4 regions of the Streptomyces sp. NPDC041200 genome follow, and region 4 is predicted to be linked to each of the others. Evidence: riboswitches for the same ligand, from Rfam matches in the RefSeq annotation. Region 4 holds a riboswitch; each other region holds the start of a gene.
The links. A riboswitch is a leader RNA that binds a small molecule or an ion and turns the genes downstream of it on or off. The one in region 4 is predicted to bind cyclic di-AMP.

Region 1 (7,496 bases), on a different contig from region 4:
GCTCCTTGACGGCGGCGATGTCCGCGTCGGTGGGCGCGGTGGGCTCCGTCTGCGGAGGGGGCGTGTCCATGAGGGGAAAGTTCTCTTCGATCGGTGTCGGACCGGGTGCGGCCGTTTACGGCGTCGGCGCGGCGCGTCAGCGGTCCGCGGCGGCGGCCGCCTTCGGCGTGTCCGCCGTGTCCACGGCGTCCCAGAGGTTGGTGTACCAGGGGCGGTCGGCCGCGCCCCGGTCGGTGGAGCGCTCGGCCCTGGCGCCGGGGTCCACCATGCTGAAGCCGGTCTCGCCCGGCATCAGGTAGTGCAGATGCGCGCGGGCCTGCCGCTCGATGTACGCGGGGTCGCGCAGCCGGGCCTTCTGCTCGCTCAGCTTGGCCACCTCGGCACGCTCGCGCTGGGCCTGGCGCCGCTGGTCGGCGATGTCCGAGCGCTGGGAGATGTACTGCCGCATCGGGTAGGCCAGCGCGACCACCATGGAGCAGACGACCAGGGCGAGGAGGGCGGCCCGGCCGGTGAGCCGGCTGCGGCGGCGCTTGATCCGGGCACGGTAGACCCGGGCGGCGGCGTGTTCGCCGAGCGCCTTGAGTCTGGTCGCGGTGGAGAACCGATCCGCCGGCACGTCGCCTCCCCGGAGATGACTTCGCTTGAGCAGTGCCCGCTTCAGCGGGCGCCGTCCCCGGCCACGGTACGGGACCGCGGCCGGGGACAGGCGTCAGACGTGCCCGCTGGAGAGCGGGGTCAGCCCTTGAAGCGCGGGAAGGCGGAGCGGCCCGCGTACACCGCGGCGTCGTCCAGGATCTCCTCGATGCGCAGCAGCTGGTTGTACTTGGCCACCCGCTCGGAGCGGGCCGGGGCGCCGGTCTTGATCTGGCCGCAGTTGGTGGCGACGGCCAGGTCGGCGATGGTGACGTCCTCGGTCTCACCGGAGCGGTGCGACATCATGCACTTGAAGCCGCTGCGCTGGGCCAGCTCGACGGCGTCGAGGGTCTCGGTCAGCGAGCCGATCTGGTTGACCTTGACCAGCAGGGCGTTCGCGGTGTCGCTCTCGATGCCGCGGGCCAGCCGCTCGGGGTTGGTGACGAACAGGTCGTCACCGACCAGCTGGACCTTGTCACCGAGCTGCTCGGTGATCGTCTTCCAGCCGTCCCAGTCCTCCTCGTTCAGCGGGTCCTCGATGGAGACCAGCGGGTACGCGTCGACCAGCTCGGCGTAGTACGCGGTCATCTCGGACGCGGTGCGGGCCTTGCCCTCGAACTGGTAGACGCCGTCCTTGTGGAACTCGGAGGCGGCGACGTCGAGCGCGAGCGCGATGTCCTGGCCGGGCTGGTAGCCGGCCTTCTTGATGGCCTCGACGATCAGGTCCAGGGCGTCCCGGTTGGAGTCGAGGTTCGGCGCGAAGCCGCCCTCGTCGCCGAGGCCGGTGGACAGGCCTCGCTCCTTCAGCACGCCCTTGAGGGTGTGGTAGACCTCGGCGCCCCAGCGCAGGGCCTCGGAGAAGGACTCCGCGCCGACCGGCGCGATCATGAACTCCTGGATGTCCACATTGGAGTCGGCGTGCGAACCGCCGTTGAGGATGTTCATCATCGGGACCGGCAGCAGATGCGCGTTCGGACCGCCGAGGTAACGGAAGAGGGGCAGGTCGGACGCCTCGGAGGCGGCGTGTGCCACGGCAAGGGAGACGCCCAGGATGGCGTTGGCGCCGAGCGAGGACTTGTCCGGGGTGGCGTCCAGGTCGAACATCGCCTGGTCGATCAGGCGCTGCTCGGTGGCGTCATACCCGACCAGCTCGGGGCCGATCTGCTCGATGACGGCGAGGACGGCCTTCTCCACGCCCTTGCCGCCATAGCGGTTCTTGTCGCCGTCACGGAGTTCGAGGGCCTCGAAGGCGCCGGTGGAGGCGCCGGACGGGACGGCGGCACGGCCGGTGCTGCCGTCGTCGAGGCCGACCTCGACCTCGACCGTGGGGTTGCCTCGCGAGTCGAGGATCTCGCGAGCTACGACGACGTCGATGGACGGCACGAGGATCTCCTTCGTATGGGTCTTCGGTAGCAGCATGAGCCTAACCGCACCGAAGCCCCGGCGGGGTGCACCGTGGGGGCGGCGCACCCGGCCGGGGCTCGTTGACTACGGTGTGGCTGCTCAGCTCAGGTGCAGCTGCTGGCCGGGGAAGATCAGGTCGGCCTTCTGGACGACGTTCTTGTTCAGCTCGAAGAGCTTCTTCCAGCCGCCCTTGACGTCCTCCGTCTTGGCGATCTTGCCAAGGGTGTCACCGGCCTTGACCTTGTACTCGCCGTCGCCCTTCTTGATCGGGCCGCGGGCCTGGTCGCGCGCGGCGTGCTCGGGCGCGCTGCGCGGCGCGGCCTTCGGCTTGGCGGACGGGGCCGGCTGCGCGGAGTCGGACTGGCTCTGCTGCGGCGCGGACGGAGCCGGGGCGGCCGGGGCGCCGCCGGAGGTCAGGCCCTTGCCACAGACCGGCCAGGCGCCCTTGCCCTGGCTCGCGAGGACCTTCTCGGCTACCTGGATCTGCTGGGCCTTACCGGCCTTGTCTGCGGTGGGAGCGAAGGCGGTACCGCCGTAGGCGGCCCAGGTGGAGGAGGAGAACTGCAGGCCGCCGTAGTAACCGTTGCCGGTGTTGATCGACCAGTTGCCGCCGGACTCGCACTGCGCGACCTGGTCCCACTGGGAGCTGGTGGCGGCAGAGGCGGACGTCGCACCGATGAGCGGGGTGGCCACGGCGGCTCCGGCGAGGCCGACGAGCGCGGTGATGCGAGTGGCCTTGGACGGACGACGGTGCTTGCCCTGAGCATTGGACATGTTCGTTCGTTTCCTCACCGACGCCTACGAGGTGAGCTGTCGGGTTCGGGCGTGAGTTGCCCGGCTGGGTGCGGGGACCGCACCCTGCTTCACCCCTAGCCGTTCGGCCGATTCCGCTGGCCTCCCGGCACTTACCTTGGGTCCCCCGCTCCTGCCTTCGGCGCTGGCGCGTCGGTACCGGACGACCGCCGGCAGGACTCGGCGTGACGGTCGACGGTGCTCGTTGTGGCGAGCGGAAAGACGTTAAACACACGTCCGGGAAACGTTCAAACACCCTTATCGCAGCGAAGAGGGCGGTTATCGATCTCACCCGACCCACATCGGCGCAGGTGGGGCCGGGTGCGGAGAGACCGGACAGGACGGACGGGCCGGAAAATGTGACGAGAGGTATGTCTCACCGGAGCCAGATCGGGCAAATCACCCCGAACTACCGGCCCTTGATGGTGAGGTCAAGTCGCTGACCAGGGAGAATGAGATCCGGGTCGGTTCCGATGAGGTTCTCGTTGGACGCGTAGAGCCGACGCCAGTCGGCGCCCAACTCCTGCTTTTCGGCGATTGCTGAAAGGTTGTCACCCGGACGCACTGTGTAGCCGCCATCCGAGGGGTTTTCGGCGCGGTCGGTACCGCCACGCGAGGCATGGCCGCTCGGCCGCTCATCCCGGTCCCGGTCGCCCCGGTGCTTCCCCGAGGAGCCCCCGGAGCCGCTCTCGGTGGCGGAGGGGGTCGGCGAGGGGTCGGAGGTGCTGGACGAGGGGGACGGGGAGGGCGCGTCGTCGTCCGGCCCGTCGGGCGAGGCGGAGGCGGAGCCTTCGGACTGCTCCGGCCGCTCCGGCCCGCCGGACGCGTCCGGCGAGCCGGGGGTGTGCGACGCGCGGGGCGTGTCCGTCGCGCCGGGCGCCTTGCCGGACGAGTCGCCGCCCCGCCCGTCCGAGTCGCCCGAGCCCTCCGAGTCGCCGCGCTGGGCGTCCTGCCGGGGCGGAGGTGCCGTACTGCCCGGGTTCACGTCCGGGGCGTCGTCGCCGTCGCTCAGCCCGGCGTTCAGCGCGCAGCTGGGCCACGCGTCGGGGCCGCGGTCGCCGAGGATCGACTCGGCGACGGATATCTGCTGGGAGCGGCTGGCGAGGTCGGGGCGCGGGGCGTAGCTCGTGCCTCCGTACTTCTTCCACATGTCGAGGGTCAGCTGAAGACCGCCGTAGAAGCCGTTGCCCTCGTTGGCGCTCCACATCCCGGCGCTCTCGCACTCGGCGACCTGGTCCCACGTGGAGGCGGGGGCGGCCTGGGCGCCGGTCGCTCCGAAGAGCGGGATGGCGATGCTCGCACCGGTCACCCCCGCCGCGATGACGATGGCCGGAGCCTGGCGGGGGCGGCGGTGACGTCCGTTCCCGGAAAGCATGCGAATCGCCTCTCGTGTGGGGGCTCGTTTGTCGGTTGAACATAGCGACGCCACACGATCATCACAAGCCGGTGTATCCCAGGTCACGCCACGGTCACGCGGCTGACCGGATGTCACTTTTCCCAGGTCACCGGGAGGGTGCGCAGCCCGCGCATGATGAGTCCGCCGCGCCAGCGCAGTTCGTCCGGCTCCGCGCCGAGCCGGAGGCCGGGGATGCGGCGGAGCAGGGTGGCGAGGGCGGTCTGCGCCTCCAGGCGGGCCAGCGGGGCGCCCAGGCAGTAGTGGATGCCGTGGCCGTAGCCGAGGTGCTGGTTGTCGGTGCGGGCGAGGTCGAGGGTGTCCGGGCCGGGGAAGCGCTCGGGGTCGCGGTCGGCGGCGGCGAGCACCACCAGGACCGGTTCCCCCTCGCCGATGTGCTGCCCGCCGATGGTGACCGGCTCGGTGGCGAACCGCCAGGTGGCCATCTCCACCGGGCCGTCGTAGCGCAGCAGTTCCTCGACCCCGGTGGCGAGCAGCCCCTCGTCCCCTTCTTCTGCTTCTTCCAGGTGTTGCTGGAGCCGGGCGCGCTGGTCGGGGTTGCGCAGCAGCGCGTAGAGGCCGTTGCCGATGAGATTGACGGTCGTCTCGAACCCGGCGAACAAGAGGATGAAGGCCATCGCCGCGGCCTCGTTCTCGGTGAGGTGGTCGCCGTGGTCGCTGGCCCGGATCAGATCGGAGATGAGGTCGTCGCCGAGCGCGGCACGCTTCCGGTGGATCAACTCGGCCAGATACGCGCGGATCCGCTTCACCGCGCGGGCCACACCGCCGCGCGGGCCGCCGCCGTGCCGGATCATCGTCGCGGCCCAGTCCCGGAAGTCGTCCTGGTCCTCGCGCGGGACGCCGAGCAGATCGCAGATCGCGTAGATGGGGAGAGGAAAGGCGAACTCGTGGATGAGGTCCGCCTCTCCCCGGTCCGCGAAGGCGTCGATGAGGCCGTCGGTCAGCTCGCGCACCCGAGGGGCGAACGCGGCGACGCGGCGCGGGGTGAACGCCTTGGAGACCAGCCGCCGCAGCCGGGTGTGGTCCGGAGGATCGATATTGAGCAGATGTGTCATCAGATCCGCGCGCTGCTCGCCCGGGATGCCCACTTTGCCCCGGGCGTGAGCGGACTCACTGTGCCGCTGGGGGTTCTTCGACAGCCGGGCGTCGGCCAGGGTCTGCCGGGCGTCGGCGTACCGGGTCACCAGCCAGGCCTCGACCCCGCTGGGGAGCGTGGTCCGATGCACGGGGGCGTGCTCGCGTAGCCAGGCGTACGCGGGGTAGGGATCGGTGGCGAACTCCCAGGTGAAGAGGGTGGGAGCGGGGGTAGGACAAGGCTGATCGGGCACGCCCCGACGATACCGGCCGCCGCTCATGGATTCCGATACGCCGCTTATCGGAAGTAAATCCATAACGCGCAAGTAAAGCCAATTAATGTCGATGCAATTCGACGACCATCTCCACACACCCTCCACGATGCGCTCACAGCGCGCGGCGATTGCCCGAAATCTGATGGCTGTGACCCTCGCCCTGAGTGACCTGCGGCGCACTCCGCCCAGGCCTCCGGCGCATGCGCTGACGTCGCCCAATGAGGCAAAATGCAGGGGTGGCTGAAACAGCGTCAGGTGGTTGAATGAGACTCCGGCACATGCACGGGGCCACCTGCCCCTGGTGATACGATCACCGCGCTTGCCAGGCGAGCCAAGGGCCCGTAAGACACACGGCGATCCGGTAAATCAGCCGAGAGGGTTACCACTCTGAGGAGCACTATGCCGCCAGTTGGGCATATGGAGCCGTGCCGGCGCACCCCTGCCTGTGCGCAGCCCACGGCAGGGCCAGTGCGGTGCGCCCCGTTCCCTCGGGTGCCGTACGGGAGCTGACTTACCGCCGCTTCTCCATAACACCCGGATTCTTCTCACGCACCCACCCTTCAGTCCCTGGCGGTCTAGTCGTTTAAAGAGAGTCTTATGACGCATTACATACAGGATCCTGCGCTCTGGGCCCTGATCGCTGGCGCGCCTCTCGCCGCAACCGCCATTATCCGCGGGCGAAAAGCGAGAGCGAAGCTCAGTACCGAGAAGGCGGAACTTGAGAACCGCACCGCTGATCTCGAAAACAACTACGCGGCGGCGGTTCAGGACGCTCAGATACGCTCCGAGGAAGCCACCAAGAGCGCATTGAAGTCCGCTATGCGGACGCTCCAGGGTCTCGCCAACGAGCAGCAGCTGGCGATCACGAAGCTGCAGGACCGCTACGGCGAGCACCACATTCTCCAGGACCTCCTGGAGATCGACCACATGAACTCGCAGTTCGGCCGCCGTGCGCAGTCGATCGCCGTTCTGTGTGACGGCTGGCTGGGCCGTCAGCGCGCCGTCGCCTCCGTCTACGACGTGGTGCGCAGCGCCAAGGGCCGCATCCGCCACTACACGCGCGTCGAGATCCGCTCGCAGAGCAACTTCGCCCTGGTCAGCCGGGCTGTCGAACCGGTCGCGCTGGCGCTGGCCGAGCTGCTGGACAACGCGACCAGCTACTCCGCCCCGGATTCGCCGATCGACATCACCATCCGCACCGTCCCCAAGGGCGTCTGCATCATCATCGACGACGCCGGCGTCGGTATGAACGAGGAAGAGAAGAACCGGGCCGACGAACTCCTCTCCGCCACGCGCGCGGCGGGTGTCACGGGCCTGGGCAATCCGCCGCAGTTCGGCTTCGCCGTGATCGGCGTGCTCGCTTCCCGCTATGGCTTTACCGTCTCCGTCGATTCGGCCTCTCCCTACGGTGGTGTGCGCGCGGTTGTGCTGCTTCCCGAGGACCTTCTGACCAACATGCCCGAACCGGAACAACAGCCCGCACCCCGTACGTCACCGGCGGCCGCCCCCGAGGAGAGCGACGATTCCACCGCGGGCGGACTGCCCAAACGCCGCCGCAAGGGCTCCATCTCCATCGTGCCGCGTTCCGACGCGGCGAACGCCCCCGCCCGGACGAGCGAGGAAACCGCTTCGATCATGGGCGCCTTCCAGCGCGGCACACAGTCCGGTCGCTCCGCAAACCCGAACAGGGAAGGGCATGATCCTCAGTGAACAACGACCTGTCATGGATGCTTGACAGCGCCCTGGAAGTACCCGGTGCGCGTCACGCGATCCTGGTTTCCGCCGACGGTCTGCTGATGGCCCGATCTCAAGAGGTCAGGAAAGACGAGGCCGACACCGTCGCCGCCGCGATGAGCGGCATCCAGTCGCTGAGCCGCACGATGGCCGGCTTCTGCGGCGACCCC
Region 2 (7,496 bases), on a different contig from region 4:
TGCTGCCGGTGCCACCGGTGGACTTGCCGCCGTCCTGGCCCTGCGCGCCGGAGTTGTCCGAGGAGGAGCCGCCACCCGTGGACCCGGTCGAGCCCGAGGCGTCCTGCGAGGCGGACGCGGTCGAAGAGCTTGAGGAGCTCGCCGCGCCGTCTTCGGGCCCGCAGGCCGTGGCCCCCAGGCCCAGCGCCGCGGCGGCGACGACGGTGATGGCGATGCGGCGGCCGGCGCGGCCGCGGAAGCGGTTGGTGGCGGTCTTCATGGTGCTTCTCCCGTTGCTCTGTTCTCTCGTCTCGTTTCCGGACGAAGATCAGCTTCGACGACCGCGCTGGTGTTCTACTAACAAATAGCTAATGAAGTGCAGCGATGCACCGCAGCGCACTTGCGCCCCTGCATAGGGTCGGGGGCAACGAGACCCTTGGAGTGGGAGGCAGCGGGATGGCTGGAGTACCGGCGGGCGTCGTGGCCGCGGGTGGGTTGATCGGGGGGTACGGGGTCGCCCGGTGGACCAGGAAGCGGCCGCTCGGTGGGGTCGCGCTGGCGGCGGCCGGGGCCGTGGCCGCCAAGGGGTGGCGGGAGAAGGCGGGGAACGGGACGGCTGCCGCGCTCAGCGGTTTGTACGTGGCCGCGTTCGCCGGGTCGCATCCGTTGGCGAGGAAGGTCGGGGCGTGGCCGTCCGTCTTCGGGGTCGCCGGTGCGGTTGCCGCCGCTTCGTGGGTGCTGGCCGATCGGCGCGGGGCGTACGGGTGTCCGGATACGCGCTGACGGGCGGCGGCGCGGAGATGCACTACCCGTCCACGATCACGGCGTACTCAGTGGGCATCTGCTTCGACTGATCCGTCGGCCCGTGACTGCCTTCGGCACCGCAGCACGGCGGGCGCGTCACTGCGCCATTGGAGGTGACCGACGGACAGTCCTTGGGCTGTGTGGGTCAATTCCGGCGCCTTCATCCGCATTTTTTATGATTTTCTCTCTTAAATCTGAGGTGACAGTCGACATCCGACTGCGCTTCATATGGAGGAATCATGCAGATCGCGAAGAAGGCGGCCTTCCTGGCCGCGACCGCCGGCAGCCTGGTGCTCCTCGGGACCGGCACCGCGGCCGCCCACGGTGGCACGGACCACGACGTTCCGCCTCCCCCCGCCAACGTCCAGACCTGCAGCGTCCAGACCGGCGACATCAGCTTCACCAACGGTGACGTCACCACCGGGAACGTCGGGGACGACTCCCCGGTCGCCAACAACACCATCATCATCAGTGTCAGCTGCTTCAACACCACCGATGGCGCCTGAGGTGGCTTAAGGAGTAAAAGAGCTGGGAGTCTCCGGGCGACGATCATGAACTGAGCGAGTGGGAGAAACGCGCCGTGCATGTCGCCCCGGGACTCCCAGCGCACCCGACCCGTCAGGCTGCCCATGCTTGGTGGGTGTTGGCGGATCGGCGCCGGGGGGGTAGAGGCCCGGGCGGCCGGGACGGCGGATTGTCGTCCCGGTGCCGCGCGGGTCGGGGTCAGTCCGAGGCGGACGTCAGCAGGTCCAGTTCCGGCTGGGTGAGCTGGAGGTCCGCCGAGGCCAGCAGGGCCGGGAGTTGGGCCGGGACGCGGGCGCTGGCTATGGGGGCGACCACGGTCGGCTGGGCAGCGAGCCAGGCCAGGGCGACGGTGGCGTGGTCGGCGTTGTGGTTGGCGGCCACGTCGTCGAGGGCGGCGAGGACCTTCTGGCCGCGCTCGGTCTCCAGGTGCTGGGCGGCGCCCGTGGAGCGGGCGCTGTCGACCGTGGTGCCGGGGCGGTACTTGCCGGTGAGGAAGCCGGACGCCAGCGCGTAGTACGGGAGCGTCGCCAGGCCGTGGCGGGAGGCGACGTCGGCCAGCTCGCCCTCGAAGGTGTCGCGCGAGACCAGGTTGTAGTGGGGCTGGAGGGCGACGTAGCGGGCCAGGTTCTCCCGGGCTGAGAAGTCGAGGGAGGCCTCGAGGCGCTCGGCGGAGATGTTGGAGGCGGCGATCTCGCGGATCTTGCCCGCCTTCACCAGCTCGTCGAGGGTGGAGATGATCTCCTCCACCTCCACCGACGTGTCGTCGTAGTGGGTGTAGTAGAGGTCGACGTAGTCGGTGCCCAGGCGCTGGAGGGACTCGTCCAGGCCGGACTTGATGGCGGAGGAGGAGAGTCCGCGGGGCTCCGGGACGCCGGCGCCGACCTTGGTGGCGAGGACGATGTCGTCGCGGTTGCCGCGGGAGGCGAACCACTTGCCGAGGACCGTCTCGGACTCGCCGCCCTGGTTGCCGGGCGCCCAGGCGGAGTAGACGTCGGCGGTGTCGATGAAGTTGCCGCCCGCCGCCGCGTACGCGTCGAGCACCTCGAAGGACTCGGCCTCGTCGGCCGTCCAGCCGAAGACATTTCCGCCCAGGGAGAGCGGGAAGACGGACAGGCTGCCGATGTTCTTGCGGGTCGTCTCAGTCATACATACATACAGCGTCTCCGACGGGCCCGTGTATTCCGGTGGCGGCGGGGCGGCGGTAAGACGGACCGGCGGCCCTGGCGTCAAGGGGGGAGAGAGCGCCAGAGCCGCCGGAACGAGGGGCCGTCGCGGCGGCGACGGCCGGATCAGGGAGTCACGGGTTCAGCCCGTGGTCGCGCAGCCAGGTCAGCGGGGCGATCGGGGAGCCGCCGCCCGGCCGTACCTCCAGGTGGAGGTGGGGGCCCGTGACGTTGCCGGTGGCGCCGACGCGGCCGATGGTCTCGCCCGAGGACACCTTGCCCGAGGTGACGACCATGGACGACAGGTGGCAGTACCAGATCTCGGTGCCGTCATCGAGCTTGAGCACGATGCGGTAGCCGTACGAACCGGCCCAGCCCGCCTGGGTGATGGTGCCGCCGCTCACCGCCTTGACCGGGGTGCCGGTCGGGGCGGCGAAGTCCTGGCCGGTGTGGTCGGCGGACCAGATGTCGCCGGCCTGGCCGAAGCCCGCGGTCAGGGTGTACGAGGCGACGGGGAGGGTGAACCCGGCGGAGGTGGAAGTGGAGGACTTGGCGGGGGCGTCGGCGGCCTTGGCCGCGGCGGCCTTCTTCTCGGCCTCTTCCTTCGCCTCGGCGGCCTCGGCGGCCTTCTTCTTGGCGGCGGCCTCGGCCTTCTTCTGCTCCGCCAGGTCGCGGGCCTTGGCCGCGGCCTTCGCGGCGTCGTCGGCGGCGGCCTTCGCGGCGGCGCGCGCCGCGGCCTCGCGCCGGTCGTCGTCCGCCGCGGTCTGCTGGCTCTCGGCCTGCTGGAGGATACGGGTGCGCAGCGCCTCGCCCGAGTCGGTACCGCTCGTGGCGAGGGTGGCCGCGGCGGGCTGGGCGGAGTCCTGGTCGTCGGCCATCAGGGAGCCGATGCCGGGCAGGTCCTTGGCGGCGGGCAGCTGGGCCTTGACCTCGTCGGCGACGTGGGCGAGGTCCGGCATGGAGATCGGTGGGTTCGGCCGGTCCTTGGCGCTCGCCATGCCGCCCGCGCCGACCGCCGCGATGACGCCGACGCCGAGCACGGCACTGCTGCGGGCCATGGTGCCGCCGCGCGGCTTGACGACGCGGTGCCTGCCGCGCAGCGGAGCGATGGACTCCTCGGTGGGGTTCCACTCGTCCCAGACGGCTTCCTTGCCTGCGGACGGCTCATCTGGTTCGGCACCGAGGCCGACTGCGGGGCGGGCGCCGGCTCCGGCGTCGAAGCCGACTCCGTACGCGGTCGCGGTGCCGATGCCGGTACCGGACGAGCGGTACGGAGCTTCGTCCAGTACGGACCTGTTGGACGCCACCGGGGCGCACTCCTTTCCTTCCCTCTCGCCTACCGGGTTAGCTGACGGGTTCGGAGCAGGAAGGTCTCCTACGGGTCAGGTTCGACCCGATTCACCCCAAGGTGGTGGTTCCCCGGTTCCCTGGTGCCGCGACTGTTGCTGCCGTGGTGCGTGGTGGTGCGTGGTGCTCAAGGTGGTGCTGTCGCTGCACGTAACGGGATTCGGCGACGGCGCACGGTGCCGCCTCTGCGACGGCTGTGCCGACCGCGCTGCGTTATCGAACGTTAATAGAGAGCGCGACATGATTCCAAGCTCTTCTGAAGAATTCGCGCAGCTTTGGCATGAACTTAGTAACCAAGGAAGGACAGATGGGGGCGTTTCACCCCACTTGAAAAGGGATGGCAAAAACCTCCGGCGGGCTGATCGTGTGTCAATCGTTATGCGCGCGCGTCACGGTTGGCTACGGTCCGTGTCCGGAGCGGGGGGTGTCGTTCCGTTCGGCGCCGTTCCGTTCGGCGCCGTTCCGTTCGGCGCCGTTCCGTTCAGGCCGGGCGGGCGCCGCACCGCGAGCAGTGCCATGTCGTCCGAGGTCTCCCCGCCCGAGTGCAGCGCGACATCCTCCACCAGCGCGTCGAGCATGCCGCCCGGTCCGGTGAAGCGGCGGCCGCGCAGCCGCTCCTCGGGGACGTAGAAGGTGCCGTGCCGGTCGCGGGCCTCGGTCACCCCGTCCGTGAACAGCAGCAGCGTGGCGTCCTCCGGAAACCGCAGCTCCGTCACCCGGTCGGGCCACGCGCCCAGTTCGCCCATCCCCAGCGGCAGCGCGGGCGTCTCCGGCTGCAGTGGGCGCACCTCACCGTCGCCGGGCAGCAGCAGCGGCGCGGGGTGGCCGCGGTTGATGAGGCGGAGGGTGGAGTCGCCGCGCGGGATCTCGCCGAGGACGGCGGTGGTGAACCCCTCGAACGCCTCCAGCTCGGCCCGCCGGGCGCCCTCGCGCCGCAACGCCCGCTCCAGCCGTCCCGCCAGCCCCTCCAGCGTGGCCTCCTGCTCGGCCGCCTCCCGGAACGCGCCGATGAGGACCGCGACGACCTCCACCGCCTGCAGCCCCTTGCCGCGGACGTCCCCGACGATCAGCCGTACCCCGTGCGGGGTGTCCTGGACCGCGTACAGGTCGCCGCCGATCGCGGCGTACCGCTCGGCCGCCACATAGCGCGCCGCGACGTCCAGCCCGGCGATACGGGCGGGCGGTACGGGCAGCACGGCCCGCTGCGCCGCCTCCGCGATGCCGCGCGCCGAGGCCAGCCGCCGGTCGCCGCGGCGGACGACGCGGTTGATCACGAGCGCGAGCAGGGCGACGGTGGCCACGGTGGCGATCTCGGTCGCGGCCTGGGTCGGGTCCCGTACGCCGTGCAGCTCCGCCAGCAGGCAGACGGCGGTGAGGGCGAGGACCGTCGTGACGATGGTCTGCCGCAGCGGGAAGAGGGAGGCGGCGACCAGCGGGGCCGCGGCGAAGAAGGGGGACGCGGTGTACGGGGCCGGGGCGGCGAGGTCGAAGGCGACGCCGCCGAGCAGGAGGAGGGCGGGGGTCCACGGGGCCAGCTGGCGCCCCGGCGAGGCCCGGACGGCCTCCTCGGCCGTGATGAGACCGGGGGCCGTGCCCGAGGAATCGGGGGCGGCGGGCGTACGGGCGCCCGGACGAGCCCTGCTCCCTCGCACCCGCGCCACCGGCCTGTCTCGCTTTCCCTGGTTCGTGGCCCCGTCCATCAGACTTCCGGGTGCCGGGCCGCCGTGCGAGTCGATGGCGGCCATGTGGGTGCGTCAGAAGTGCTTCGCGGACGGGGCGTGGTTGTGCGGGGGTTGACGGCCCCCGGGTGCCCTGCGGCCCCGGATGGCGTGCATCCGGGGCCGCAGGGTGAGCCGTGGCGTTCGCCGGGGCTCGGTCAGCCGCGGCCGTGGCCGCCACCTTGGTGTTCGTCGCTTCAGGGGGTGCCGAGGGCGATGTTGGAGCACTTGCTGCCGATGTTGATGTCACCCGTCGGGGCGAGCGCGGCGGCGCCGGTGATCGGACCGGTGGCGGTGTCGCAGTCGTTGCTCTGGACGGCCGCAGTGCCGTTGGTGAAGTTGATGCAGTCGGAGGCGATGTTGAGATCGCCCGCCGGAGCGGCCACGGCGCCCTGGATGATGGCGCTGGTCGCGGTGTCGCACGCGTTGGTCTGGATCGTCCCGAAGGGGTCGAAGCCCCCGCCACCGTAACCGTGGGCGGACGCTCCAGCCGCACTCCCCAGGACCAGGGCGCCTGCCGCCACGGTCAGGACAGCAACCTTCTTGCCGATGTTCACGAGATTTCCTCCAGAAGAGCTGAATCCGCGGAAAACCACACATTGCGATTCAACGAAAGGACATCCGCGACACCGGGGAGGCGCGCACGCACTTCACCCGATGGGCCCACTGTCGGACTATTCGGAAGCCAGCGCGTCAGGGATCGACGCCGTCAGAGATCGACGCCAAGGGCGCGGGCGTGGCGGTCGGCCGCCAGCTCCGCCGACACCTCGTCGAGGTAGACCTCGCACACCAGCCGCCCGTCCCGGGTCAGGTTGTGCTCCAGCTCCCACAGCACGATCTCGTCCCCGCCCGCGAGCAGGAAGGCGTGTTCGTAGAAGCGGCACCAGGTGGCGTCGGGGCCGCCGGAGCGGCGGCGCGGCTTGGGGGCGAGGGCGATGTCATGGGCGAAGGCGGTCATCAGCAGCCGCTCGGTCTCCTCCCCCGGCCGGTCGGGGTTCTCCGCGCGGCGCAGGACGCGGCGGGCGTGGTCGGCCGAGTTGTCGGCCACGTACGCGCGCTGGACGCCCGGGGGCTCGGCAGCCTGGAGCAGTTGGTCCGGCAGCCACAGCGGTAACCCGTCCAGCTCTTCCCAGCGGGCACCGCCGATGCAGCGGTGGACGCGGCCCTCGGCGAGCGCGAGGGCGCCCTCGTCCGCGTACAGCTCGAAGAGCGGGTGCTCCTCCGGGCCGGTGTTGTGCTCCAGCTCCCACAGCAGCAGGCTGCTGCCGTCGGGCAGCAGGAAGACATGCCGGTACGTCGTATAGCCACGCGGACCTGACGGCTCGTTGCACTGCCGGCAGGAACGCAGCTCGGACTGGTGCATCAGGGCGCTCCGCGCCCGCTTCAGCACCGCCTCGCCGATCTCGAAGCCGTTCTGCGCACGGGCCAGCAGCCCGTCCATCAGCTCGGCGGGGGTTCCCCCCGCTCCTGAGTGCCCCACGTCTCTCCTCCCGCCCCCGGGTGACCGCCTCGCACACTTAGCGTAGCGGCGTGAACACGCGCCGCGCCTGTGGTTCCGCGAAGCAGCCGGTCGGACTTGCGCCTCACTCACTCCTGCGTCATGGAGCCAGGATGTATCACTTGTTCGACGGACCGAACAAGTCGGAATGTCATATTCCGGATACCTGGCCGCCATCGACGGGCCACCGGCAGGCCGGGACAGAGCCGCCGCACACTTCACTCCGGCCTTTTCGGATTTCCCGAAAAGGCGGCACGCCTCACGCCCCTGAATGCCTGTCATATGAGGGACGCCCTATGCCAGACGAGTGAAACGAAGTCCTCACCCAGTGCCTTTCCTGAATGCCTTCGTTGAGTCAGGCGTCCGTGAATCCGCGGAATAACCACACGGAGGATTAAGTGAACATCGGCAAGAAGGCAGCCTTCCTGACCGCAGCGGCCGGCGCTCTGGTCTTCGTCGGCG
Region 3 (7,496 bases), on a different contig from region 4:
GTGGTGGGTGAAGCGGTGGACGTCCCGGTCGGAGAGCCGGGGGTAGGGCGCGAAGAAGCGGTAGTACTTCGACTCGTCCGAGACGCGTTCGTAGAAGCTGACCAGGCGCTGCGCGTCATCGGGGGTGATGGGGCGGATCTGCGCGGTGCCCCCGTCCCTGAGCACCACGTCCGCCTCCCAGTGGGTGGGGTACGCGTGGTGATCCGATGGGCTCGGCATGGGGACAGGGTACGGGCTGAGGACCGGGACGGAAGGGTCCGCATGACGGACACCCTTGCGTGAACGGGGGGTGTCGAGGGAAAGTCCGTATCGGACCTGTTCGGACATGACCGGACCCACTCGGGCCCGACCCGGGCGAGACCGGACACCGTATGATCTGGTCTAGACAACAGCACCCGCAGATCTGAAGGGCAACACCATGGCTGAGCGCCGCGTCAACATCGGCTGGGCCGAGGGCCTGCACGCCCGCCCGGCGTCGATCTTCGTCCGTGCGGCGACCGCCGCCGGCGTCCCCATCACGATCGCCAAGGCGGGCGGCACCCCGGTCAACGCCGCTTCCATGCTCGCCGTGCTCGGCCTGGGCGCTCAGGGCGGCGACGAGGTCGTGCTCACCTCCGAGGCCGACGACGCGGAGGCGGCGCTCGACCGCCTGGCGAAGCTGGTGGCCGAGGGTCTCGAGGAGCTTCCGGAGACCGTCTGATTCCGTCCGAATCGCATTTCGGCGCGGCGGGGCCGCGGTGAACCATTACGGGTCACCGCGGCCCCGTTGTTTTTCCGGAGACGGAATTCCCTTGAGCGCTTTACCGGGCGGCTGTTAATTCCGACCGCTCGCCGTGTTTACGGAGTGTTTCGAAGTCCTCACCTGGGCCGCGTTTCGCAGCCGGAATTCGGACAGCGAACGCTCGGTGTGCGCGGCGGCGAGCGCCCGCGCCCGCTCGGCGTCACCGCGCGCGACCGCGTCCACGATCGCCCCGTGCTCCGCCCAGGCCTCGACGGCGCGCACCGACAGGTCCCCCGCAGAGCCCGGTACGGCCTGCGCGGCCTGCCGGGCCGGATCCACCGCGTACACCCACGCCGTCTTGCGCCGCAGCTGCACCAGCAGACCCGACAGGCTCGGGCTGCCGGACGCCTGGGCGAGCGTCTCGTGGAACCAGTCGCCCAGCGAGCGCAGCTCGCCCAGCCGACCGCGCTGGGCCCGCTCCTGGCCGAGCCGGACCAGACCGCGCAGCACCTTCAGATGCCCCTCGGTGCGGCGCTGGGCGGCCTTGGCGGCACCCAGCGGCTCCAGCAGCGCCCGGATGTCCAGGAGGTCGGCCGCCTCCTTCTCGGACGGCTGCGCGACGCACGCGCCCGCATGCCGCCTGGTCGTGACGAAGCCCTCGGACTCCAGGGTGCGCAGCGCCTCGCGGACGGGCACCCGGGAGACCCCGTAGCGCCGGGCCAGCAGCTCCTCGGCCAGGCGGCTGCCGGGCGGATAGGCACCGGAGATGATGTCGTCACGGATCGCCGCGCACACCGCATGCGCCGAAATCCGGCGACCGCCCTGGAGTGCGGCCGTATCCCCGCTCATTTCCGGTCCCGCATTATCGAACCTCCGCCTCAACCCCGCGAAACGCATCCGCTTGACGCGCGTTCAGCGACTCTATTCGAAGCTGCCGGGATTTCCGATGGGCGAAGGAAATTCAGGGATATTTTTTGGTCACAGCGGCGCATCACGCCGAAGGCCCCGTCCGGAGCGGACGGGGCCTTTCGACAAGAGTGGGCGACGGGTCAGAGGTTGACGCCGTGCGAGCGCAGGTACGACAGCGGGTCCATGTCCGAGCCGTACTCCGCGGTGGTACGGGCCTCGAAGTGCAGGTGCGGGCCGGTGACGTTGCCGGTGGCGCCGGACAGGCCGATCTGCTGGCCGGGGGTGACCTTCTCGCCGACCGAGACGCCGACCGACGAGAGGTGGCCGTACTGGGTGTAGGTGCCGTCGTTCATCTTGATGACGACATTGTTGCCGTAGGCGCCGCCCCAGCCCGCCTCGACGACCTCGCCGGAGCCCACCGACTGCACCTCGGTGCCCGTGGAGGCCTGGAAGTCGATCCCGGTGTGACTGCCGGAGGACCACAGGCCGCTGGACGCCGCGTAACCGGTGGAGACGGAGGAACCGTCGACCGGCGAGACGAACGTGTTGAGGCGCTTGCGCTCGGCCTCACGCGCGGCGCGCTCCTTGGCATCGCGCTCCGCCTTGGCCTTCTTCGCGGCGGCCTCGGCCTTCCGAGCGGCCTCCTGGCGGGCCACGGCCTCGGCCTTCGCCTTGGCGGCGGCGGCCTCGGCGGCGCTCTCCTGGGACTGGGCCTGCGCGTCGATCTGGTCGGAGAGACCGTCGCCCATCACCATCGCCTGGCGGAGACCGGTGTCCTGGGCAGACGCCTCGCCGGTCGCGGCGAGGGCGGGGCCGGCGATCCCGGCTACGACGCCCGAGGCGACCGTGGTGATGCCAGCGATGTTCGCGCCGGTGCGGACGGCGGTCTGGCTGGGACGTCGGTGCTTCCCGGCGGCACGGGTGAACGCCATGGTGTGGCGCACTCCTTTCCTTCCTCTCGCCTACCGGGTTAGCTGACGGGTTCGGAGCAGGAAGGTCTCCTACGGGCCCCTCCCCCGGCCGGGGAAGGCGTCCGATTCACCCCAGGGACGTTTGGGTCCCCGGCTCCCCTGGCACTCGCACCATGGGACTCGGCGATGGCTGTCCGTGCCGCGGGTGCGGCGGTATCCGGCGAACAGCCGCACTGACGCTAGACGGGCCGTGTTTCGATCACCAAACGGTTACGGGTTTTTGTTGTTCTCGCCACAAACCAAACGCCCCGCGAATCGGACATATGGGAGGACCCCGGCGTCTCACTTGACGCCAGGGTCCTTGTGGGGGTGGTGCGTTGAGCGGCCTCAGCCGGCGATGACGGTCACCTCTCCGATGCCGAGCGCCTTCACCGGCTCCTCGATCCGGGAGGCGTCACCCACGAGCACCGTCACCAGCCGGTCGGCCGGGAAGGCGCTCACGACCGCCGCGGTCGCCTCCACCGTCCCCGCGTCGGCGAGCCGTGCGTACAGCTGCGCCTGGAAGTCGTCCGGCAGGTGCTGCTCGACCTGGTCGGCGAGGGTGCCCGCGACGGCGGCGGCCGTCTCGTACTTGAGCGGGGCGACGCCGACGAGGTTCTGCACGGCGACATCGCGCTCGGCGTCCGTCAGCCCCTCCTCCTTCAACGTCCGCAGCACCGTCCACAGGTCCTCCAGAGCCGGGCCGGTGACCTCGGTGGCCACCGAACCGCTGATCGCCAGCAGCGAGGCGCCCGCCGAGCCGCCGCCGGCCGGCGAGGGCGGCGTCGAGCGCAGCACCTGGCCGAAGGCGCGCACCCCGTAGGTGTAGCCCTTCTCCTCGCGCAGCACCCGGTCCAGCCGGGAGGTCAGGGTGCCGCCCAGGCAGTAGGTGCCCAGCACCTGGGCGGGCCAGACGCGGTCGTGGCGGTCGGCGCCGACGCGCCCGAGGAGCAGCTGGGTCTGGACCGCGCCGGGCCGGTCGACGATCACCACACGGCCGGTGTCGTCGGCGATGACCGGCGGGACCGACCGCTGCGGGGCGGGGCCGCCGGTCCAGGCGCCCAGGGTGTCGGCGAGCGCCTGGTCGAGGTCGACCCCGGCCAGGTCACCGACGATGACCGCGGTCGCGGTGGACGGCCGGACATGCGCCTCGTAGAAGGCCCGCACCGCCGCGGCGTCGATGCCCTCGATGGTCTCCTCGGTGCCCTGGCGCGGCCGGGACATCCGCGACTCGGTCGGGAACAGCTCCTTGGCCAGGGCCATCGAGGCGCGGCGGGCCGGGTTGGCCAGCTCGTGCGGGATCTCGTCCAGCCGGTTGCGCACCAGCCGCTCGATCTCGCCGTCGGGGAAGGCGGGGGCGCGCAGGGCGTCGGCGAGCAGACCGAGCGCCTTGGGCAGCCGGGAAACCGGCACCTCCAGGGAGACCCGGACGCCGGGGTGGTCCGCGTGGGCGTCCAGGGTGGCGCCGCAACGCTCCAGCTCGGCGGCGAACTCCTCGGCGGTGTGCTTGTCGGTGCCCTCGGACAGGGCGCGCGACATGATCGTGGCGACGCCCTCCAGACCGGCCGGCTCGGTGTCCAGCGGGGCGTCCAGGTTGATCTCCACCGCGACGACCTGCTGGCCGGGGCGGTGGCAGCGCAGCACGGTCAGCCCGTTGGCCAGCTCACCGCGCTCGGGCGCCGGGAAGGCCCACGGCTTGGGGGCGCCACCCTGCGGCTGCGGGTGGAAGGTCATGGTGGCGGTGACGGCGTCGCTCACTGGGCCGCCTCCCCTTCTGCGTCGGTGTCGGCGGCTTCTGCGGCATCGGCCTGGTCGGCGTCGTCGGCGCCCTGGACGGGCTCGTAGACCAGCACGGCGCGGTTGTCGGGGCGCAGCCGCGCCGCGGCCACGGCCCGCACCTCCTCGGCGGTGATGTCCAGCACCCGGCCCACGGCGGTCAGGGCCAGCTGCGGGTCGCCGAAGAGCACGGCGAACCGGCACAGCTCGTCGGCGCGGCCGCCGACGGTGGCCAGCCGGTCCAGCCACTCGCGCTCGATCTGCGCCTGGGCGCGCTCCATCTCCTGAGGGGTCGGACCCTCCTCGGCGAAGCGGGCCAGCTCCTCGTCGACGGCGGCCTCGATGCCGGGCACCTCGACCCCGCCGGAGGTCTTCACGTCCAGCCAGCCCAGCGACGGCGCGCCCGACAGCCGCAGCAGGCCGAACCCGGCGGCGACGGCCGTACGGTCACGGCGCACTAGGCGGTTGTGCAGCCGGGAGGACTCGCCGCCGCCGAGGACGGTCAGCGCCAGGTCGGCGGCGTCGGCCTCGCGGGTGCCGTCGTGCGGCAGCCGGTAGGCGGCCATCAGGGCGCGGGCCGGGACCTCCTCCTCCACGACCTCGCGCAGCTGCCCGCCGATGACCTCGGGGAGCGTGCCGTCGCGGGGCGGCCGCTTGCCCTCGTGGGAGGGGATGGTGCCGAAGTACTTCTCGATCCAGGCGAGCGTCTGCTCGGGGTCGATGTCACCGACGACGGACAGCACCGCGTTGTTCGGCGCGTAGTACGTGCGGAAGAACTCCCGGGCGTCCTCCAGGGAGGCGGCGTCCAGGTCGGCCATCGAGCCGATCGGGGTGTGGTGGTACGGGTGGCCCTCGGGGTAGGCCATGCCGACGAGCTTCTCGAAGGCCGTGCCGTACGGCACGTTGTCGTACCGCTGGCGGCGCTCGTTCTTGACGACGTCCCGCTGGTTCTCCAGGCTCTCCTCGTCCAGCGCGGTCAGGAGGGACCCCATCCGGTCCGCCTCCAGCCACAGCGCCAGCTCGACCTGGTGGGCGGGCATCGTCTCGAAGTAGTTGGTGCGCTCGAAGCTGGTCGTGCCGTTGAGCGAGCCGCCGGCCCCCTGGACCAGCTCGAAGTGACCGTTCCCCGTCACCTGGGCCGAGCCCTGGAACATCAGGTGCTCGAAGAGGTGGGCGAGGCCGGTACGCCCCTTGACTTCGTGGCGTGAGCCGACGTCGTACCAGAGGCAGAGCGCGGCGACCGGGGTCAGGTGATCCTCGGAGAGCACCACCCGCAAGCCGTTGGCCAGACGGTGCTCGGTCGCTTTCAGGCCGCCGGAGCCGGCCTGTTGCGTGGCCGTGTGACCCATGGGCATGTACGTCCCTTCGATCGCGTGATGGAGCGCGTGCGAACCGCTGTGATGAGCGCTTCTGTCACTGTATGCAACCGCACGGACATCTGGCGAAGTTCCCGTCACGCAAAGGTCCGGCCAAGGTCCCGCCGGGCTCCCGCGGACGGGCCGGGACGGCCGCCGGGGGGTGCTCACGGAGCCGCTGGGGGATGGCCCGTTCCACAGTTGTCGGCGGACGGGGCCACAATGGTCCGCGTCAGATCCCGCTCTGCCGTTGAAGGAGCCGCAAGCGCGATGGCCCGCCGCAGCACGAAGAGTCCGCCGCCGGACGACTTCGAGGAGCGCATCCTCGACATCGACGTCGTCGACGAGATGCAGGGCTCCTACCTCGAGTACGCCTACTCGGTCATCTATTCGCGCGCGCTGCCCGACGCCCGCGACGGGCTCAAGCCCGTACACCGCCGCATCCTCTACCAGATGAACGAAATGGGGCTGCGCCCCGAGCGCGGCTTCGTCAAGTGCGCCCGCGTCGTCGGCGAGGTGATGGGTAAGCTCCACCCGCACGGTGACGCGTCGATCTACGACGCCCTGGTGCGCATGGCGCAGCCGTTCTCGATGCGCCTGCCGATGGTCGACGGCCACGGCAACTTCGGCTCGCTGGGCAATGACGACCCGCCCGCCGCGATGCGGTACACCGAGTGCCGGATGGCCTCGGCGACCTCGCTGATGACCGAGTCCATCGACGAGGACACGGTCGACTTCTCGCCGAACTACGACGGCAGCGAGCAGGAACCCGTCACCCTGCCCGCCGCCTATCCGAACCTGCTGGTCAACGGCACGTCCGGGATCGCGGTCGGCATGGCGACCAATATGCCGCCGCACAACCTGGGCGAGGTGGTCGCCGCCGCCCGCCATCTGATCAGGCACCCGAATGCCGATCTCGACACGCTGATGCGGCATGTGCCGGGCCCCGACCTGCCGACCGGCGGTCAGATCGTCGGGCTCGCCGGTGTCCGGGACGCCTACGAGACGGGGCGCGGCACCTTCAAGATCCGCGCCACGGTGGCCGTGGAGGACGTGACGCCCCGCCGCAAGGGCCTCGTCGTCACCGAACTGCCCTTCACCGTCGGCCCCGAGAAGGTCATCTCCAAGATCAAGGACTTGGTCGGCGCGAAGAAGCTCCAGGGCATCGCGGACGTCAAGGACCTCACCGACCGTGCGCACGGCCTGCGGCTGGTGATCGAGATCAAGAACGGCTTCAACCCGGAGGCCGTGCTGGAGCAGCTCTACAAGCTCACGCCGATGGAGGAGTCCTTCGGCATCAACAACGTGGCGCTGGTGGACGGCCAGCCGCTCACGCTCGGGCTCAAGGAGCTGCTGGAGGTCTACCTCGACCACCGCTTCGACGTGGTGCGGCGGCGCAGCGAGTTCCGGCGCACCAAGCGGCGCAACCGGCTGCACCTGGTCGAGGGGCTGCTGGTGGCCCTGCTCGACATCGACGAGGTCATCCGCCTCATCCGGTCCAGCGAGAACTCGGCGCAGGCCAAGGAAACGCTGATGAACCGCTTCGACCTGTCGGACATCCAGACGCAGTACATCCTGGACACTCCGCTGCGCCGGCTGACCAAGTTCGACCGGATCGAGCTGGAGTCGGAGCGCGACCGGCTCAACGCGGAGATCGAGGAACTGACCCGGATCCTCGACTCGGACGCCGAGCTGCGCAAACTGGTCTCCTCCGAACTCGCCACGGTGGGCAAGAAGTTCGGCACCCCGCGCCGCACGGTGCTGCTGGAGTCCGCCGACGCCCCG
Region 4 (7,496 bases):
ACAGTCCATCAGTTTGTCTCATGCCGCCGGACCCCCGACCAGGGGGTGCGAAGGGGCGGAATGGGGGAAATCGCACCTGTAAGCGCAACCCGACGCACCCTTCGACTGTCTTACCCGTCAAGGGCAAGCCCGGAGGGAGCGCGCAATGGGGGCAGAGGGAAGATTCGCGGCATGGCGCCGCCGCACGGCGGTCGCGTTGGGCATGGCGGGCATGGTGGTGCCGCTGACCGTCGCACTCGGTGCGGCACCGGCGCAGGCGGCGACGTCGTGCACGGCGGGCACCGGTCCGTATCAGAAGCAGGTGGAGAAGTTCCTCGGTCGTCCCGTCGACGGTCGGCAGTCCTCGGGGGACTGCCGCGCGACGCAGAGGTTCCAGGTCAACCACGGCATCAGCCCGACCATCGGCTACGCGGGCCCCGTCACCTGGGGCGTCATGAAGCTGATCAACGCGCAGAACGCGGCGGGGCGTAACCCCAACGCGGCGCGCAAGTGCCCCACCAACAAGGGCCGCATCGCCTGCGTCGACCTCACCCGCCAGCTCAGCTGGGTGCAGGACGGCTCACGGCTGGTGTTCGGCCCCGTGCCGGTGCGCACCGGACGGGACAAGTACGAGACCCGCACCGGACTGAAGAAGATCTACTGGCGGAACAAGGACCACTGGTCGACGATTTACGACGTGGCCATGCCGTACAGCCAGTTCTTCGACGGAGGCCAGGCCTTCCACTCCATCGCGGGAAGCGTGTGGTCGCCGCCCGGCTCCCACGGCTGCGTCAACATGCGCTCCGGTGACGCGCAGAAGTACTGGAGCCTGTTGCGGAACGGCGACGACGTGTACGTGTACGGGCGCAAGCCGGGCACGTGACCTGGGGCGGTGTGGCTGCCCGATGCGCGGGCGGCCACACCGCTCGCGGCGGCAGAGGGCTTACGCGGGCCGCACGCTCCCGTAGATCGGCATCTCGGTGATCGGCGCCTTCTTCACCACGTCCCCCGGCTTCGGGGCGTGGATCATCATGCCGTCGCCGATGTAGAGCCCGACGTGGCTGATGTCGTCGTAGAAGAAGACGAGATCACCGGGCTTGAGTTCGGAGGTCGAGACGCGCGTACCGGCCTTCACCTGGTCCCACGTGGTGCGCGGCAGCGAGACACCGGCGGCCTTCCAGGCGGCCTGGGTGAGCCCTGAGCAGTCGTAGGAGTTGGGGCCGGTGGCGCCCCAGACGTACGGCTTGCCCAGCTGGGACTCGGCGAAGTCGATCGCCTTGGCGGCCTTGGTGCCGTTCGTGGGGGTGGACGAGCCGGTGCTGGAACCGGAACCGGAGGAGGAATCGGAAGAGGAACCGCCGCTCGATTGCTGTTCCTGCTCCTGCTGCTTCTCCTCGGCCGCCGCCTCCCGCTGCTTTTCGGCCAGCTCGGCGGCCTTGCGCCGCGCCTCCTCGGCCTTCTTCTTCTCGATCGCCGCCAGCCGCGCCTTCTCCTTGGCGGTCAGGCTGGCCAGCAGCCGCCGGGCCTGCGCGAGCTTGTCCTGAACGGACTTCTTCTTGGTCTTCAGCTCTTCCTGGGTCTCGGTCAGCGACGCCAGACTCCGGGCGGCCTCGCTGCGCTGCTTGGCGGCCTTCGCCGCCTGCGTCTGGAAGTCGTCGACGGCCCGCTTCTGTGAACCGGCCATCCGGCTCATCAGATGGGACTGGTCGAAGAGGTCCTGCGGGTCGTTGGAGAACAGCAGGCTCGCGGCGCTCGAGGTCATGCCGCCGTTGCGGTACTGGGCCGCGGCGTAGGTGCCGAGCGTGCGGCGGGCCTCGTTGAGCTTCTCCGTGTTCTCGGCGACATCGTCCAGCAGCCGGTTGACCTTGGTGCGCTGCTGCTCGGAGCGCTCCTTGGCGGCGTTGTAGTGCTGGGTGGCGGATTCCGCCTGGTGGTAGAGCGAGTCCACCTTCTCCTTGACCGCCTCGATCGACTGCGTGGCGCCGGGCTTCGGGTCACCGGGGGCGGCGTTCGCGGTCTGGGAGAGGAGGGTGACGGAGGCGAGGGCGGCGGTGGTGAATCCGACGGCCGTGCGGCGCCCGGTGGACGAGGCGTAGGTGGGTATTCGGGTCCGCGGCTTGCGGTGCGACGCCAAGGGAGGCGCTCCTTCCGTGGACCGCCTACCGGGTTAGCTGTCGGGTTCGGGCGGTACGGAAGGTTGCCCTACGGCCTCTGTGGAGGGACGACGTGTCGTACGCGTCGTACCGCCGCTCGGGCCGATTCACCCCGGTGTTGCGTTGTTGGGTCCCCGGCTCCGGGCGCTTTGGGCGTGGCCGGACTCGGCGGAGGCCGCCCGGGCCGACGCGGTTCGCCGACGGGTGTACGGGCTGCCTGAGGGAGGACCGTAGCCAACTCGTGGGGCTCCTGTGAAGGCTGTTGGCCGATATGCCCGAAACCGTTTCGTGACATCCCTACGCGGTCCATGCGTAGGCTGTCAGTGTGGCGCCCTAGACTCGGTGAGCGATGAGCAGCCTCTTTGACGACAGCTTCCTGGCGAACCTCGGGCCTCCGGACGAGGAGCCCCCGCCGCCCGAGGATTCCGCACACCCGGGCCCGGCCGGTGGTTCCGGTGACCCCGGTGATTCCGGCGGCGAAGAGGTGCCGCACCACCTCTTCACGGGCGCTTTCGACGCTCCGGTGCCGAGCGGCCCCAGAGAGGCGTACTACCGGGACGGCGCGCCCCGCCCCGCCATCGACCCGGCGGCGCTGCTGGAGGGGCTGAACGAGCAGCAGCGGGCCGCCGTGGAGCACACCGGCTCGCCGCTGCTGATCGTCGCGGGGGCCGGGTCCGGCAAGACCCGGGTGCTCACCCACCGCATCGCGTATCTGCTCGGCACCCGCCATGTGCACCCCGGCCAGATCCTCGCCATCACCTTCACCAACAAGGCCGCGGGCGAGATGAAGGAGCGGGTCGAGGAGCTGGTCGGCCCGCGCGCGAACGCCATGTGGGTGATGACGTTCCACAGCGCGTGCGTGCGCATCCTGCGCCGCGAGTCGAAGAAGCTGGGCTTCACCTCATCGTTCTCGATCTACGACGCCGCCGACTCGAAGCGGCTGATGGCGCTGGTGTGCCGGGATCTCGACCTCGACCCGAAGAAGTTCCCGCCGAAGTCGTTCAGCGCCAAGATCTCCAACCTGAAGAACGAGCTGATCGACGAGGAGACCTTCGCCGGTCAGGCGGCGGACGGTTTCGAGAAGACGCTCGCCGAGGCGTACGCGATGTACCAGTCGCGGCTGCGCGAGGCCAACGCCCTCGACTTCGACGACATCATCATGACCACGGTCAACCTGCTCCAGGCGTTCCCCGACGTCTCCGAGCACTACCGCCGGCGCTTCCGGCACGTCATGGTCGACGAGTACCAGGACACCAACCACGCTCAGTACACGCTGGTGCGCGAGCTGGTCGGCACGGACACGGACGAGATGGAGGCCGGGGAACTGTGCGTCGTCGGCGACGCCGACCAGTCGATCTACGCGTTCCGGGGCGCCACGATCCGTAACATCCTCCAGTTCGAGGAGGACTATCCCAGCGCGCGGACGATCCTGCTGGAGCAGAACTACCGCTCCACCCAGACCATCCTGAGCGCGGCCAACGCCGTCATCGAGCGCAACGAGAACCGCCGCCCGAAGAACCTGTGGACCGAGGCGGGCACCGGCGCCACCATCACCGGCTACGTCGCCGACACCGAGCACGACGAGGCCCAGTTCGTCGCCGACGAGATCGACCGGCTGACGGACGCGGGGGACGCCCGGGCCGGGGATGTCGCGGTCTTCTACCGCACCAACGCCCAGTCCCGTGTCTTCGAGGAAATCTTCATCCGGGTCGGCCTGCCGTACAAGGTCGTCGGCGGCGTCCGCTTCTACGAGCGCAAGGAGGTCCGCGACGTCCTCGCGTACCTGCGCGTGCTGGCCAACCCCGAGGACGCCGTACCGCTGCGCCGCATCATGAACGTGCCCAAGCGCGGCATCGGCGACCGTGCCGAAGCGATGATCGACGCGCTCGCGTCGCGCGAGAAGATCACCTTCCCGCAGGCGCTGCGCCGCGTCGACGAGGCGTACGGCATGGCCGCCCGCTCGGCGAACGCGGTCAAGCGGTTCAACACGCTCATGGAGGAGCTGCGGACCATCGTGGAGTCGGGTGCGGGCCCGGCGACCGTCCTGGAGGCCGTGCTGGAGCGCACCGGCTATCTGGCGGAGCTGCAGGCGTCCACCGACCCGCAGGACGAGACCCGCATCGAGAACCTCCAGGAGCTGGCGTCCGTGGCCCTGGAGTTCGAGCAGGACCGGGGCGAGGAGAACCCCGGCACGCTCGCGGAGTTCCTGGAGCAGGTCGCGCTCGTCGCCGACTCCGACCAGATCCCGGACGAGGACGAGGAGGGCGCCGGGGTCATCACGCTGATGACGCTGCACACGGCCAAGGGGCTGGAGTTCCCGGTGGTCTTCCTCAGCGGCATGGAGGACGGGGTCTTCCCGCACATGCGCGCGCTCGGCCAGACCAAGGAGCTGGAGGAGGAGCGGCGGCTGGCGTACGTGGGGATCACGCGCGCCCGCGAGCGGCTGTATCTGTCCCGGTCGACGATGCGCAGCGCGTGGGGCCAGCCCGCGTACAACCCGCCGTCCCGCTTCCTGGAGGAGATCCCCGACCAGTACGTGCGGTGGCGGCGCACCGGGCCCGCGACTCCGTCGGCGACGATGGGCGCGATGTCGGGCGGCGGGACCATGTCGGGCGGCGGGGCGGGGCTGTCGTCGTCGCGTTCGCGGGGCGGGTCCTCCGCGTCCGGTTTCGCGACGCGGCGGGCGAAGGACCGCCCGGTGGTCTCCCTCACCATCGGGGACCGGGTGACGCACGACTCGTTCGGGCTCGGCACGGTGGTGTCGGTGAAGGGCACCGGGGACAACGCGGAGGCGACGATCGACTTCGGCGGCGAGAAGCCGAAGCGGCTGCTGCTGCGGTACGCGCCGGTCGAAAAGCTCTGAGCGTCCTGGTCCTGGGGTGGGGGCCGTGGGGGCCGGTCAGTTGGGGTCGAGGCCGTGGCTCTGCAGCCACGGCTGCGGGTCCACGGCCGCCCCGCCGCCCGGGTGCACCTCGAAGTGCAGATGCGGGCCGGTGGAGTTGCCGGAGCTGCCCGAGTAGGCCATGACGTCCCCGGCCTTGACGGTCCCGGAGCGGATCTTGGTGCTGCTGAGGTGGCAGTACCAGGTCTCCGTGCCGTCAGGAGCGGTCAATATGACCATGTTGCCGTAGGCGTCGTTCCACTGGGTCCGTACGGTGCCGTCGGTCGCCGCCATGACCGGCGTGCCCTGGCTGACCGGGAAGTCGATCCCGGTGTGCAGGGACATCCAGTTGATGCCCGCCTGGCCGTAGCCCGCGCTCAGCCCGTGCTGCGCCACCGGCAGTGCGAACTTCGGCCGCATCGCTTCCTTGCGCGCCGCCTCCGCGGCCTTGCGCTTCTTCTCGGCCTCCTGGCGCTCCTTGAGGTCGATCCGCTCCTGGGTACGGCTGGCGCGCTCCCGGAAGTCGTTGACGCCGTCGTCGACCCCGGCGAGCCGGGTGTCCATCTCGCTGTTGGCGACGGAGGCCTTGACGGGCTGTACGTCGGGGGCCGCGGCCTGGGTGGTCGTGTCGTCCTTCTTGTCGCTGGAGATGCCGCTCACGGAAGCGGCGGCCACGGCGGTGACGCCGAGCGCGCAGACGGACGGGACGGCGACGGTGAGGAGTGCGGAGCGCTTGGGGCGGGCGGGCGCGCTGCGGCGGCGGGCGCGGCTGCCGGAACGGGTGGCGGTGGCGGTGGCGGCTGCGGGCGGCGGCGTGATGTCGGCGACGGGCTCGGGGGCCGGGTCGGGTTCGGGTTCCGGCTCGGCCACGGCTTCGAAGACGGCGGTCTGCTGTGGCTCGTCGTATGGCTGCTCGTCGTACGGCTGGTCGTCGTACCGCAGCTCGTTGTACTGGAGCCCGTCGTGCTCGTTGTACTGGGGCTCGCTGTACTGCGATTCGTCGACCGTGGCGTAGGCCGAGGTATCCCAGAACTGGGTATGCCCGGTGTCGACGCCGGAGGTGTCGTACGCGGCGTTCTGACTGATGACGTCGTACGCGCCCGTGTCGTAGTGGCCCGAATCGGCCTGTCCCGTATCGAACTGCCCGGTATCGAACTGCCCCGTGGCGTCGTAGGTGCCCGTATCCCACTGATGCGATTGATGCGACTGGGTGTCCCAGGCGCCGACGTCCCAGTGGCCGCCGGTGTCGTCCTGCCGCTGGGTGGGGACGTCGGTGGGCAGGTGATAGCCGGAGGCGGCCCACATCGCGCCGGTGTCGTAAGCGCCCGTGTCGTACGCGCCGGTGTCGTAGGCGCCCGTGTCATACGCACCGGTGTCATGCACGCCGGTGTCGTAGGCCCCGGTGTCGTACGGGGTGCCGCCGCTCCACTGGGTCGCGTCGTACTGGCCGCTGTGCCCGCCGTGCGGGTCGCCCTGGCCGTCCCCGTAGCTGCCAGGGAGCGAGCCGAAGAGGGGATCGGCCTCACCGTACGCGGCCCCGAGGTTATCGAAGCTGCCGGTGGGGTAGCCGTCATACCCGGCGTGGCCGTGCGCTGTGCCCTGCTGCTGGCCGTAGGCCTCGTCATAGGAGTACGAGGCGTCGGGAGCGGGGACGGCCGGGGTTGCCCCCGACGGGTGACGGTCGTTCACCACCAACTTCTCTTTCGCCTCGGCTGCAGGAGAATTAGCGGCGACTGTACCCGGCGGTACGCGGGAGCGACAATCTTCAGCAAGTTTTGGGCTGCACAGGAAAGGGCATTTGGACCTCTTTCGGTTGACTGTGCGCCCACTCTTGGCCCGGCGTTCGACGGTTGTTCGGCAATTTTCGGTCGTATCAAGCGACCGAGAAGGCGCCCGAAGTGTCCGTCCGCGCGGCATTGGAGGCATCCAGCGCCTCCCGGATCCCGGCTGCGACGGCCGAGTGCACCGGCAGGGCGAGATGTCCCACACCGCTGACCCGGATGTTGCGGAAGATCAGATCTGGATGCTCTATGCGGGCGACTTCCGCCGGGATCATCAACTGATCCACATCGCTCCAGAAAGAAACGAAACGCGTACGGCATTCGGGGGCAGGCTGCCTCAACTCCGTTATCACCTCGGAGTCCGGGCACATCTGACGCACGAGCGGATGTGCGGACAACAAGGGCGCGACGCGGGTGCCGGAATGCGGGGTGCCCAGCGTGACCAGGGAGTGCACGCGTGCGTCGCCGCCCAGCCGCTGGACGTAGTAACGCGCGATCAGCCCGCCCAGGCTGTGCCCCACGATGTCCACCTGGCTGTGGCCGGTGCGGGCGCAGGCGTCCTCGACATGGCGGGCCAGTAGCGCGGCGGCGGTGCGGAGGTCGCAGGTCAGCGGCGAGTAGTTGAGGGCCTCGACATGCTGTCGGCCGTTGCGGAGGAGAGAGCGGCGCAGCAGCACGAAGACGGAGCGGTTGTCGATGAAG

Region 1: linked by a shared signal. The riboswitch ahead of ACZ6CL_RS32295 (transglycosylase family protein) and the one ahead of ACZ6CL_RS08945 (C40 family peptidase) in region 4 are both predicted to bind cyclic di-AMP.
Region 2: linked by a shared signal. The riboswitch ahead of ACZ6CL_RS30415 (M23 family metallopeptidase) and the one ahead of ACZ6CL_RS08945 (C40 family peptidase) in region 4 are both predicted to bind cyclic di-AMP.
Region 3: linked by a shared signal. The riboswitch ahead of ACZ6CL_RS26255 (M23 family metallopeptidase) and the one ahead of ACZ6CL_RS08945 (C40 family peptidase) in region 4 are both predicted to bind cyclic di-AMP.

The regions. Positions count from the first base shown of each region.
Region 1 covers NZ_JBVIZF010000022.1:78,016-85,511, forward strand. Annotated here, with positions in the region: gene ACZ6CL_RS32280 (DUF501 domain-containing protein) at 1-70, opposite strand, end outside; gene ACZ6CL_RS32285 (FtsB family cell division protein) at 137-616, opposite strand; gene eno (phosphopyruvate hydratase) at 736-2,022, opposite strand; gene ACZ6CL_RS32295 (transglycosylase family protein) at 2,137-2,811, opposite strand; cyclic di-AMP (ydaO/yuaA leader) riboswitch at 2,818-2,984, opposite strand; gene ACZ6CL_RS32300 (transglycosylase family protein) at 3,239-4,204, opposite strand; gene ACZ6CL_RS32305 (cytochrome P450 family protein) at 4,318-5,598, opposite strand; gene ACZ6CL_RS32310 (ATP-binding protein) at 6,190-7,302, shown strand; gene ACZ6CL_RS32315 (roadblock/LC7 domain-containing protein) at 7,299-7,496, shown strand, end outside.
Region 2 covers NZ_JBVIZF010000019.1:7,465-14,960, forward strand. Annotated here, with positions in the region: gene ACZ6CL_RS30395 (hypothetical protein) at 1-259, opposite strand, end outside; gene ACZ6CL_RS30400 (hypothetical protein) at 436-762, shown strand; gene ACZ6CL_RS30405 (hypothetical protein) at 1,023-1,289, shown strand; gene ACZ6CL_RS30410 (aldo/keto reductase) at 1,507-2,454, opposite strand; gene ACZ6CL_RS30415 (M23 family metallopeptidase) at 2,606-3,778, opposite strand; cyclic di-AMP (ydaO/yuaA leader) riboswitch at 3,790-3,919, opposite strand; gene ACZ6CL_RS30420 (PP2C family protein-serine/threonine phosphatase) at 4,208-5,470, opposite strand; gene ACZ6CL_RS30425 (hypothetical protein) at 5,734-6,093, opposite strand; gene ACZ6CL_RS30430 (DUF6227 family protein) at 6,246-7,016, opposite strand; gene ACZ6CL_RS30435 (hypothetical protein) at 7,433-7,496, shown strand, end outside.
Region 3 covers NZ_JBVIZF010000013.1:93,831-101,326, reverse strand. Annotated here, with positions in the region: gene ACZ6CL_RS26270 (bifunctional acetate--CoA ligase family protein/GNAT family N-acetyltransferase) at 1-219, opposite strand, end outside; gene ACZ6CL_RS26265 (HPr family phosphocarrier protein) at 419-700, shown strand; gene ACZ6CL_RS26260 (GntR family transcriptional regulator) at 815-1,570, opposite strand; gene ACZ6CL_RS26255 (M23 family metallopeptidase) at 1,771-2,562, opposite strand; cyclic di-AMP (ydaO/yuaA leader) riboswitch at 2,575-2,737, opposite strand; gene ACZ6CL_RS26250 (M16 family metallopeptidase) at 2,929-4,314, opposite strand; gene ACZ6CL_RS26245 (M16 family metallopeptidase) at 4,335-5,711, opposite strand; gene ACZ6CL_RS26240 (DNA gyrase/topoisomerase IV subunit A) at 5,982-7,496, shown strand, end outside.
Region 4 covers NZ_JBVIZF010000002.1:819,909-827,404, forward strand. Annotated here, with positions in the region: gene ACZ6CL_RS08940 (L,D-transpeptidase) at 146-862, shown strand; gene ACZ6CL_RS08945 (C40 family peptidase) at 923-2,113, opposite strand; cyclic di-AMP (ydaO/yuaA leader) riboswitch at 2,121-2,298, opposite strand; gene pcrA (DNA helicase PcrA) at 2,482-4,995, shown strand; gene ACZ6CL_RS08955 (M23 family metallopeptidase) at 5,032-6,702, opposite strand; gene ACZ6CL_RS08960 (esterase/lipase family protein) at 6,887-7,496, opposite strand, start outside.